DNA from 2 places in the Lentzea sp. NPDC004789 genome. Region 2 is predicted to be linked to the other one. Evidence: riboswitches for the same ligand, from Rfam matches in the RefSeq annotation. Region 2 holds a riboswitch; the other holds the start of a gene.

Region 1 (5,586 bases), 200 kb from region 2:
GGGGGCCCAGATGACGACGTCGGCTTCCGCGATGCGGCGCGCGCCTCGGAGAGTGATGAGGTCGGCGGCGCCGGGACCGGCACCGACGAAGGAGACCCGACCGGTCGTCGTCACGACAGCTCCACAGGGGTTCGGACTTTGGCTTAGGCGAAGACCGTACCGCCTGCCGCTCCGGCCACGAACGGGTGGCAGGCCCGCACGAACCGGGCTACGGCTTCCGGATCACCTGCCGGGTGCGTGTGGAGGTACGACGCGTGCACTCCGCCCGCCACGAAACCCTCCGCGACCGGCCGGGAGTCGACGCCGCGCCAGTGCCACGCGGGCGGCGCCGAGTGCGGTGTGGACAGCTGGGTCCGGTGGAACTCGTGGCCGGTCACGCGGCTGCCCGCCGGGTGCAGCGGTGAGCCCGCGGACGCGACGGCGTCCCGGTAGCCCAAGGTCAGCTTCGGGGTCATGAACCCGTCGGCGTCGAGCACGCCGCACATCGGGTGCCCGTCGAGCGATCTCGCCAGGTACAGCAACCCGCCGCACTCGGCGTGCACCGGCGCACCCGATCGAGCGAACCGGGCGACCGCGTCGCGCAACTTCACGTTGGCCGACAAGGCTTCCGCGTGCTGCTCGGGAAATCCACCGGGCAGCACGAGCCCCGCGGTGCCCTCCGGCAGGTCGTCGTCGTGCAGCGGGTCGACGACGGCCACGGCCGCCCCCGCCGCCTTGAGGATCTCGACGTGTTCCGCGTAGCCGAACGTGAACGCCGCTCCGCCCGCGACCGCGACCACCGGTTCGCCGGTCACCGGTTCGATCCGGGGCTCCCACGCGGCGACCGCCATCGCCGGCACCGACGCCAGCGCGCGCACCGCCTCTAGATCGACGTGCTTGGCCACAGCGGCGGCGATCGCGTCGACCGCCTGCACCGCCTCCGAGCCGTGCTCCGCCGCCGTGACGAGGCCCAGATGCCTTGAGGGCAGGGAGAACTGCGGGTCCCGGGGCAGCACGCCGAGCACGTCGAGGCCGACCTCGTCGCAGGCCGACCTGAGCACCTGCTCGTGCCGTTCCGACCCGACCTGGTTGAGGATCACGCCGCCGAGCCGGACCGTCGGGTCGTAGCCGCGGAAACCGTGCAGCAGGGCCGCGAGCGACCGGCTCTGGCCGCGCGCGTCCACGACGAACAGCACCGGCGCGTTGATCAGCTTGGCCACGTGCGCGGTCGAGCCGACGCCCGCGGTGTCGACACGGCCGTCGAACAGGCCCATCACACCCTCGACGACCGCGATGTCGCAGCCCCTGGCGCCGTGCGCGAACAGGCCGGGGATGCGGTGCTCGCCGACGAGCACCGGATCCAGGTTGCGGCCGGGACGCCCGGTGGCGAGCGAGTGGTAGCCGGGGTCGATGTAGTCGGGGCCGACCTTGAACGGCGCGACCCGCGACCCGGTGCGGCGCAGCGCGGCCATGAGGCCGGTCGCGACGGTGGTCTTGCCGCTGCCCGAGGCGGGGGCGGCGACGACCAGTCTGTTCACCACCTGGTCCTCACCACTCGATCCCCCGCTGGCCCTTCTGACCGGCGTCCATCGGGTGCTTGACCTTGGTCATCTCCACCACGAGGTCGGCGGCCTCGACGAGCTTCTCGGGCGCGTACCGGCCGGTGATCACGACGTGCTGGTGACCAGGCCGGTTGACCAGCGCCTCGACGACCTCGTCGACGTCGATCCAGCCCCAGTGCAGCGGGTAGGTGAACTCGTCGAGCACGTAGAAGCCGTGGCGTTCGGCCTGCAGCCTGCGCGAGATCTCCTGCCAGCCTTCGAGCGCGGCGGCGGCGTGGTCTTCCTCGGTGCCCTGCTTGCGGGACCACGACCAGCCCTCGCCCATCTTGTGCCACTCGACCGCGCCGCCCTCGCCGGTCTCGTCGTGCAGCCGGCCGAGCGCCTTGAACGCGGACTCCTCGCCGACCTTCCACTTGGCGGACTTCACGAACTGGAACACACCGATGTCCCAGCCCTGGTTCCAGCCGCGCAACGCCATGCCGAACGCGGACGTCGACTTCCCCTTCATCTCACCGGTGTGCAGCATGAGCAACGGCCGGTTGCGGCGCTGGCGCGTCGTCAGGCCGTCCTTCGGCACCTCGGTGGGCTGTCCCTGTGGCACTGCGGTTTCTCCTTATGCGGCGCGGACGACGCCGGCGAGGTGGTCGGCGCTGAGGTGGTCGAGACGGACGCAGGTGCCGTGCAACGCCTCGGCGATCTTCTGGGCGAGGCCGAGCCGGATGTGGCCCTGTTCGCAGTCGACGACCACGACGGCGGTCTGTTCGAGCAGGCCCGCGGCCTTCAGCGCGTCCTTGGTCGGGTCGCCGCCGAGTCCGGACGACGTGGCGCGGCCGTCGGTGAGCAGGACGACCAGCGGGCGCTTGCGCGGGTCCCGCAGCCGTTCGATCTCCAGGATCCGGTGGGCCTTGAGGATGCCGTCCGCGAGGGGCGTGCGGCCGCCGGTGCGCATCTTCTTGAGCCTGGTCGCGGCCGCGTCGACGGAGGTGGTCGGGGGCAGGGCCACCTCGGCGGTCCGGCCGCGGAACGTGACCACGCCGACCTTGTCCCGGCGCTGGTAGGCGTCGCGCAGCAGGGAGACGACCGCGCCGCTGACGGCGGACATCCGCTGGCGCGCGGCCATCGAGCCGGACGCGTCGACGACGAACAGGATGAGGTTGGACTCCTTGCCCTCGCGCACGGCCCTGCGGAGGTCGGCCCCTTCGAGCTTCAGGCCGGGTCCGCTGCGGCCGCGGGCCTGCTGGTGCGGTGCCGCGTTCGCCAGGGTGTCGACCAGGTGCAGGCCACTTCCGTCCACTTTGGACGAACGGACGATCCGGCCGGTGCGGGCGCGGGCCCTGGAACGCTTGCCCGGCGCGCCCTCGCCGACCCCGGGGACCTCCAGCAGCCGAGTCTTGAACGCCGGCGCGGGTTCCGGCGCCGGACGATCTTGAGGCGCGTTGCCGTTGCCCGCCGGGCCTTCCTGCGGTTCGGGCAGCTCGCCGCCACCGGGACCGTCGTCGTCCGGGCCGTCGGGCTCGTCCGCGTGCTCGGCCGCCTGACGCATCGCGTCTTCGAGCTGCTGCTCCTCGATGCCGGGCTCGTCGAACGGGTCGCGGCGGCGCCGGTGCGGCAGCGCGAGCCGGACGGCGGTCTCGATGTCGGCCTCCTCGACCTCCTTCGCACCGCGCCAGGCCGCATGGGCGGTGGCGGCACGGGCGACGACGAGGTCCGCGCGCATGCCGTCGACCTCGAAAGCCGCGCACACGGCCGCGATCCTGCGCAGCTCACCGTCCGGAAGGGACACTCGCGGGAGGTTCGCGCGCGCTTCGGTGATCCGCTGCTTGAGCCCGGCGTCCTCGTCCGCCCACTTCGCGGCGAACGTCACCGGGTCGGCCTCGTAGGCGAGCCGGCGCCGGATCACCTCGGTGCGCACACCGACGTCCCGCGCCGCCTTCACCGCCACGGTCAGCCCGAACCGGTCGAGCAGCTGCGGCCGCAGCTCCCCCTCCTCCGGGTTCATCGTGCCGACCAGCAGGAACTGCGACGGGTGCGACACCGAGACGCCTTCGCGTTCCACGTGGGCCCGCCCCATCGCCGCGGCGTCGAGCAGCAGGTCGACCAGGTGGTCGTGCAGCAGGTTGACCTCGTCGACGTAGAGCACGCCCCGGTGCGCCGCGGCCAGCAACCCGGGCTGGAACGCCCGCACGCCCTCGGTCAGCGCCTTCTCCAGGTCGAGCGACCCGACCAGCCGGTCCTCGGTCGCGCCGACCGGCAGCTCGACGAGCCTGGCCGGCCTGCGCTCGCTGCCGTCGTGCGGCGCGTCCGGGCAGTCCGCCGTGCCCGGCACGCAGCCGAACCGGCAGTTCCTGGAGACGTCCAGCTCGGGCAGCAGCGCGGCCAGGGCCCGCACGATCGTCGACTTCGCGGTCCCCTTCTCGCCGCGCACGAGAACACCGCCGATGCCGGGGTGCACGGCGTTGAGCAGCAGGGCCAGCCGGAGGTCGTCATGTCCGACGACAGCCGAAAACGGGAACATGCTCGGTGAAGTCCTTCCTCGGGTGTCCACGCCCGTGGCCGGTGGTCGAAAGAGGGGGACGAGTTCCTGACTCCCGGTCTTCTCCTCGAGAACCGGTCACAGTCGCGGGACGGCGCCGGATTCGCACCGGCTTCCTCGCACTCCCCTCACAGCCCCGGCATCGTCGCATTTCGGCCCTGCCGGTCCAACAGCCAGGTGAGCGACATCGCCTCAGAGCAGGCTCTGGAACGCAGCCCACGCCTCCCGCACCTCGTCGCCCGTCCACTCCAGCGCGGGCTCCGCCACCGTGACCTCGGTCTTGGCCATCCGCCCGTCACGCCAGAACCGCCCGAGGAACTTCCCGCTCGCCTCGGTCAGCCGGGCCGGATCACCGGGCAGGTGCAGCGCGAACTGGTGGGTGTGCGGTTCCGGCAGGCCCATCGCCTCGGCGACCACCTTGGCGTGCGCTACATAGGTGCCCAGGCGGGGCAGCACGGTGTCGAGGCCGTGCAGGGCCGACAGCGCCGCGGGCCACTGCTGGAACAGCATGCCGCCGTAGCGGTGCCGCCAGACGCGCGCCTGGTCGACGAAGTCCTGGGTGCCGGCGAGGGCCGCGCCGGAGATGCCCTCCAGCGACTTGTAGAACGAGACGTAGATCGAGTCGAAGAGGCCCGCGATCTCCTCCAGCGGCTTGCCGAGGCCGTGCGTGCTCTCCCACAACCGCGCTCCGTCGAGGTGCACCACGGCGTCGCGGTCGCGGGCGGCGTCGACCACGGACACCAGCTCGTCCCAGGTGGGCAGGACGAAGCCGGCCTCGCGGTCGGGCACCTCCACCAGCAGCGTGCCGAACGGTTCCGGGCAGGCGGCGACGTCGGCGTTGGCGACCCTGATCGGGCGGAGGCCGGACAGGACGGTCAGCGCGTCGTCCTCGTGGTGCAGGGGGTGGGCCAGCGGGTGCATCGCCACGATCGGGTTGTGGGTGCGGTCGGCCCAGCAGCGCAGGGCGATCTGCTGCGCCATGGTGCCGGTCGGCACGAACAGCGCCGCCTCGGTGCCGAGCAGTTGCGCGACCCGCGTTTCCAGGGCGCCCACCGGGCCACCTTCGCCGTAGCGGTCCGGGTCGACGTCCGGCACCGGGCCGAGCATCTCCAGCAGCGACTTCTTGCGAACTCCCGAGAGCTGGCGGTTCATCACCCCGGCATCAAACCTCAGCGGCCAGCGTGTTCGCGAGCGAGATCACGCCCGCACGGATGTCGTAGGCGGTCATGCCCTGGTCGAGCAGGAACGCGATGTGCTCGCCGCGCAGCACGGCCAGCAGCGTGTGGGCTTTGAAGGTCGAGCCGACGAGCCTGGTCAGGCGGTCGACGGTGAGCTGGAAGTTGCCCTCGCACGAGCGGGTCGTGGTCCGCTCGACCGCGATCACGAGCGGCAGCGACGCCAGCACGTGGTCGAACAACGTCCCGGCGAACTCGGCGGCGGTGCGGCACTCCAGCGAGGCGACCTTGATCCACGACGCGGCCGTCTCGTCGACCACGGCCTGGACGAGGCCCG
Region 2 (5,586 bases):
TCGCCACCGCGCAGGACGTGTCGTCCTGGCAGTGGATTCCTACTCGGAAGCCGGTCTTCTCGACGACCTCCGCGACCGTCTCGGCGAGCCCCAACGGCAGCTGGCCGCCGTTCGTGTCGCACAGCACGACCACGTCCGCGCCACCCTCCACAGCGGACTCCAGCACGCGCAGCGACGTGTCCGGCGAGAACGCGTAGCCGTCGAAGAAGTGCTCGGCGTCGAGGAAGACGCGCCTGCCGTGGCCGGTGAGGAAGCGGACGGTGTCGCGCACCATCCTGAGGTTCTCGTCGGTGTCCGTGCGCAGCGCCCGTTCGATGTGGCGCAGGTCGGACTTCGCGACGAGCGTCACGACCGGCGCCTGGGAGTCGAGCAAAGCCTTGACCTGCGGGTCTTCCTCGACCTTCACGCCCGCCTTGCGGGTCGCGCCGAACGCGACCAGCTTGGCGTGCTTGAGCTCCAGGTCACCGGCCGCGGCACGGGCGAAGAACTCGGTGTCCTTGGGCAGCGCGCCGGGCCAGCCGCCCTCGATGAACCCGACGCCGAGGCCGTCCAGCAGCCGCGCGACCGCGAGCTTGTCCGTGACGGAGTACGAAATGCCCTCACGTTGTGCGCCGTCGCGCAACGTCGTGTCGTAGACGTGGAACTCGTCGGTAGGGCCGGCCATCGGGGTCATCTCCTCATCCGGACAAACAAAAAGACCCCCCGCGGATGCGAGAGGTCTGCGCGTCGGGTGCCAGGGGCGGCACTACCCGACGCGCTCGTCGATAATGATGGCGAGGTGCTGAGCCATGCAGCGGATGCTGCCACAGCCCAGCACTACGTACCAAGCGCCGGGAGGAAATCTCCCACTATCTGGTCACGCGTTCACCCCTGTGACAGGTACTTCGCGAAGGCCTCGATCGAGGCCGGGTTGCGCGGCGACTCGACCAGCGCGGCGTACGGAAGTGCGAAGAAGCGCTTGTTCCTGACCGCCGGGGAGTTGCGCAGCGGCGCGAAGCCCTCCAGGAACGCCTGCTTCTGCTCAGGCGTGTTCGCCTCGCCGGACGCGTAGTCCACGATGAGCACGACGTCGGGGTCGCGCTGCACGACGGTCTCCCAGTTGACCGTGGTCCAGCTGTCGTCGAGGTCGCCGAAGACGTTGTCCCCGCCGGCCTTGCCGATGACGTCCTGCGGGGCCGCGTTCCGGCCGGACGTGAACGGCTGGTCCTGCCCGCTGTCGTAGAGGAACACCTTCGGCCGCGGCCTGCCCGCCATCAGCCGCCCGGCGTCGTCGATCCGCCGCCGGTAGCCCTCGATGAGCTCCTCGGCCTTCCGCTCGACGCGGAAGATCTTCCCGAGATTGCGGAGGTCCGTGTAGAGCGCGTCGAGGGCCGGCATGATGCCGCGCTGCTTGCCGATGCCGTTGCGGCACGCCTCGGTGAGCTGGTAGGTGCCGATCCCGAGCTGCTTCAGCGCGTCCGGGGTGAAGCCGGTGCTCTCGGTGAAGCCGTAGTTCCAGCCCGCGAACACCAGGTCCGCGTTGGCCCCCTGCACGACCTCCTTGGAGATCTTGTCCGCGAGCTTGCGGGTGCTGTCGAAGTCGGCCTTCCACGGCGAGGTCCGCAGGTCGACGGTGTTGTCGCCGTCCACCACGTAGCCGGCCATGCGGTCCTTGAGGCCCAGCGCGAACATCAGCTCGGTGATGCCGGTGTCGTTGGTGACCACTTTGGACGGCACCTTGTCGAACGTGACCTGCTGACCGCAGTTGGTGATGGTCACCGGGTCGGACTTCGAGGTGTCCTGCGCGACCGTCGCGCCGCAGCCGGAGACGAGCAGCAGAGCGGCTGCGGCGAAAGCGGTTCTCAAGGGGTGACCTCCTGGTCGAACAGGAGCTGCGGAACTCCCGTGGTGGGGTGTCGGACCACGTGCGCGGTGACGTGGAAGACCTTGGCGATCAGCTCGGGCACGAGCACCTCCTCCGGCGTGCCGGACGCGACCAGGCGGCCTTCGTCGAGCACGTGCAGGCGGTCGCAGTAGGACGCGGCGAGGTTGAGGTCGTGCAGCACGGTCAGCACCGTGACGCCCAGGCCGCGGGCGAGCGCGAGCACGTCCAGCTGGTGCCGGATGTCGAGGTGGTTCGTCGGCTCGTCCAGCACGAGCACCCGAGGTTCCTGCGCGATGGCGCGGGCGATGAGCACGCGCTGGCGTTCGCCGCCGGAAAGGCTGAGGAAGCTGCGATCGGCGAGGTGCGCGACGTCCACTGTGGCCAGTGCGGCCGCGACCACGCGGCGGTCCCGGGCGGGATCGCGGTCGTGCGGCAGGCGACCCATCTCCACGACCTCGGCGACCGTGAAGTCGAACTCGACCTGCGACTCCTGGGTGAGCGCCGCGAGCTCGCGGGCGAGCCCGTGTCGCTTGTGGACGTTCTCACCGTCGATCAGCACGGCGCCGGCGTCGGGCTTCAGGGCGCGGTAGACGCACCGCAGCGTGGTCGACTTGCCGCTGCCGTTCGGGCCGACGATGCCGACGACCTCGGCCGAGGCGTTGAGCGTGATGTCCGCGACGATCCCGCGGACCGTGACGCCGGTGAGCTCGACGCGCATCAACGTCCCCCGAACACGTAGCTCTTGCGGCGCATGAGGAAGATGAAGCACGGCACGCCGATCGCGGCCGTGATGACGCCCAGCGGCAGCTCTTCCGGTGCCGCGAGCAGGCGGGCGGCCACGTCGACCCAGACGAGGAACGACGCCCCGGCCAGGGGTGCGAGCGGCAGCACCCTGCGGTGGTCCGCGCCCACGACCATGCGCGTGAGGTGCGGCAGCATGAGCCCGACGAAGCCCACCGCGCCGCTGACCGCCACCAGCACACCGGTGATCGCCGCGGTGACCACGAACAGCTGTGTGCGGAACCGGTCGACCTCGACACCCAGCGTGGTCGCCGTCTCGTCGCCCATCGCCAGCGCGTTCAACGGCCGCGCCTTGGTGAGCAGGTGGACGATCCCCAGCACCGTCACCGAGGTGGCCACGGGCAACGACTTCCAGTCCGCTCCGCCCAGGCTGCCGAGCAACCAGAACATCGCCGCCCGTGCCGCTTCCCCGCGTGGCGCCTGGAACACCAGCAGCATCGCCACGGCCGAGAACCCGTACGCCAGCGCGGTTCCGGTCAGCACCAGCCGCAACGGTGTGAGCCCTCGACTCGTGCGCGCGGTGAGGTAGACCAGCGCGGTGGCACCGAGTCCGGTCAGGAACGCCCCGGTCGACAGCGCGTAGACGCCGAACCCGGACAACACGCCGAGCGTCGCCACCGCCGTCGCGCCGACGCTCGCGCCCGACGAGATCCCGAGCACGTAAGGGTCTGCGAGCGCGTTGCGGACCATCGCCTGGATCGCGACGCCGACCGTGCTCAGCCCGGCTCCGACGACCGCTGCCAGCAGGACGCGCGGCAACCGGATGTCCCACACGATGTGGTACTGCCCGGCGAGGTCCGCGGGGATCGTGCCGCCGGTGACGGCCGCCTGCAGCAGGTCGACCGTGACGCCGAACGGGATGGAGACGGGGCCGAGCGCAACGCCCGCCACGATGCTGACGGCGAGCACGCCGACGAGCGCGCTGATCTTCGCGATCACTGACAGCCCTTCCCGCAGTCCACGGCAGGAGTTCCCGGATGGAAAGCCGTGTGCGGGTGTTCGGGCTCGTCCCTGCAGAGGTGGGACCTACCGTTGCGGGTCAGCGCCGGACTTCGACCGGTCTTCCCCCGTGCACGACCCGCTCACCCTAACCCACACATCACTGCACAAATGCACCGCGAGATGCGTCTAACAGGCATGGGGAGCGGGGACAAGAGACGGCTGCGGCGCCAGCGGCAACGGGGCGGCCGGGACACGGAGCAGAAGAACAGCCCCGCCTTCATCGCGTTCGCCCTGCTCGTCACCGGATTCCAGACCGGTGCCATCTGGGCCGAGGAGATCCCGGCAGCGCTGGACCGGCTCTACTGCACGCCGGAGTTCTGCCTGACGCTGCCGCAGGCGCTGATCGGCTGGGCGGTCGCGGTGGCACCGCTGCTGGTGCTGCTCTGGCGCCGCGACGTGGCGATCTACCTCGGCGCGTTCCTGGCCGGTCTGATGGGCATGCTGCTCATCGCGTCCGACGGCAACTGGGTGGTGCCCCAAGCGTTCTTCGGGGTGGGGCTGGTGTTCATGCCGATCAGCCTTGGACTCTCCCGCCTGGCCAAGCCCGGCTGGCGTGCCGTGGCGGTGGCCGGCCAGCACTGGTTGCTGCTGGCCGGCCTCGTCCTCTGGCTGGCCTGACCTCCGGCTACGAGGAGCCTCCCCCGCCGAAGCCGGGTTCGAGACGGCGGAAGTACTCCATGCAGTTGGCCATCTGGTGCTCGACCAGGCCGAACTTCGGGATGTCGTGCGGTTCGAGCATCGCGAGCACGTCGACGGACTCGGTCGCCTTCTCGCCGGGCACGAGGACCTCGGCCCGGTCGCCGGGAAACCTCGACACCTTGTACCCGACGTGCCACACGTCCCGCCGGGAACCCTTGACCAGGACCTTCCACGGCGGGCTGTGCTGCTCGGGGTTCTCCAGCTCACCGCGGATCTTGAGCAGGGCGTCGAACACGGACTCACCGGTGGACATCTTGCGGCCGAACGGACCGTAGACCGCCATCGTGATCTCTTTCATGGTCCGCGCCTGCCACACGACGCGGCCGACCCAGACCTGTTCCTTGCCGGACGCGGGATCCTTGCCGTGGAGCGGGACCTGCCGGGAGACCGGAGGGAACTCACCGTCCTTCGTCCACTCCGGAAACTCCTCCACCGGTGGCGGGGAAGGCTGTTGTGGTGGCATGGGGCTTTGTGGCGGACGCATCGGCTGTTGGGGACGCATCGGCGGTTGTTGTGGGTGCATTCCAAGGCTCCTGAGGTTCGCCGTCACGTCAGCTGTGCTTGGCCAAGATGCCGTTCATCTGCTGCCGATACTCGTTCATCAACTGCTGCTGCGCCTGTCGTTCGGAAGGCGACAGGTTGGGCAGCATCTCCTGGATCTCGCCCACCAGGTCCTGGAGCCGGAAGTAGTGGCTCTTGTCAGGCTGCGGCAGGTGTTCCGGGTCGGTGATCTTCGGCCGCTCGTCCGGCTCGTGCTTCGGTTCCTCGGCAGGAGGGTCGGGCTCGTGGTGGTGCTCCGGTTCCCGGTCGTGCGGCGGGAGGTCGTCCGTCTTCTGCGGACCGAACGGCTCGTCGGGGTGCGGGTTGCCGTAGTCCGTCGGGTGCGACGGCGGCTCGTAGTGCTCTCCCCTGACCCACGGCGGCAGGCTGTCGTCGACGTGCTTGCCGAGCTGGGTCGCGGCCTGCTCGGTGACCTCGCGGGCCGACGTTTCCACCGCCTCGCGGGCGAGCGCCTTCTCCGCCGTGCCGGCGAGGCCCGTGCCGTCGGTCGCGACGGCGATGGCGACGTCACCGGTCAGCTGGCCGAGCGCGGCGAACGGGTCCTTCTTCCACTGCTCGAAGTTGAGGATGCCCTTGACCGCGTCGACCGGGTGCGTGGCCATGTGCACCATGCCGGCGGCCTGCTTCATCATGTTCGCCGCGTACTCGCCGGGGTGCGA

Evidence for each region. Region 2 has a riboswitch for cobalamin ahead of ACWEIJ_RS11730 (FecCD family ABC transporter permease). Riboswitches for the same ligand answer to the same signal wherever they lie in the genome.
Region 1: another riboswitch for cobalamin. It lies ahead of ACWEIJ_RS12715 (putative cobaltochelatase); the one in region 2 lies ahead of ACWEIJ_RS11730 (FecCD family ABC transporter permease).

The regions. Positions count from the first base shown of each region.
Region 1 covers NZ_JBSGBE010000004.1:470,587-476,172, reverse strand. The annotation lists gene ACWEIJ_RS12730 (cobalt-precorrin-4/precorrin-4 C(11)-methyltransferase) at 1-114, opposite strand, end outside; gene ACWEIJ_RS12725 (cobyrinate a,c-diamide synthase) at 144-1,520, opposite strand; gene cobO (cob(I)yrinic acid a,c-diamide adenosyltransferase) at 1,528-2,142, opposite strand; gene ACWEIJ_RS12715 (putative cobaltochelatase) at 2,155-4,056, opposite strand; cobalamin riboswitch at 4,097-4,236, opposite strand; gene ACWEIJ_RS12710 (threonine aldolase family protein) at 4,267-5,226, opposite strand; gene ACWEIJ_RS12705 (TetR/AcrR family transcriptional regulator) at 5,237-5,586, opposite strand, start outside.
Region 2 covers NZ_JBSGBE010000004.1:270,114-275,699, reverse strand. The annotation lists gene cimA (citramalate synthase) at 1-664, opposite strand, end outside; gene ACWEIJ_RS11740 (ABC transporter substrate-binding protein) at 865-1,845, opposite strand; gene ACWEIJ_RS11735 (ABC transporter ATP-binding protein) at 1,842-2,582, opposite strand; gene ACWEIJ_RS11730 (FecCD family ABC transporter permease) at 2,582-3,604, opposite strand; cobalamin riboswitch at 3,639-3,776, opposite strand; gene ACWEIJ_RS11725 (hypothetical protein) at 3,803-4,285, shown strand; gene ACWEIJ_RS11720 (hypothetical protein) at 4,293-4,799, opposite strand; gene ACWEIJ_RS11715 (putative T7SS-secreted protein) at 4,918-5,586, opposite strand, start outside.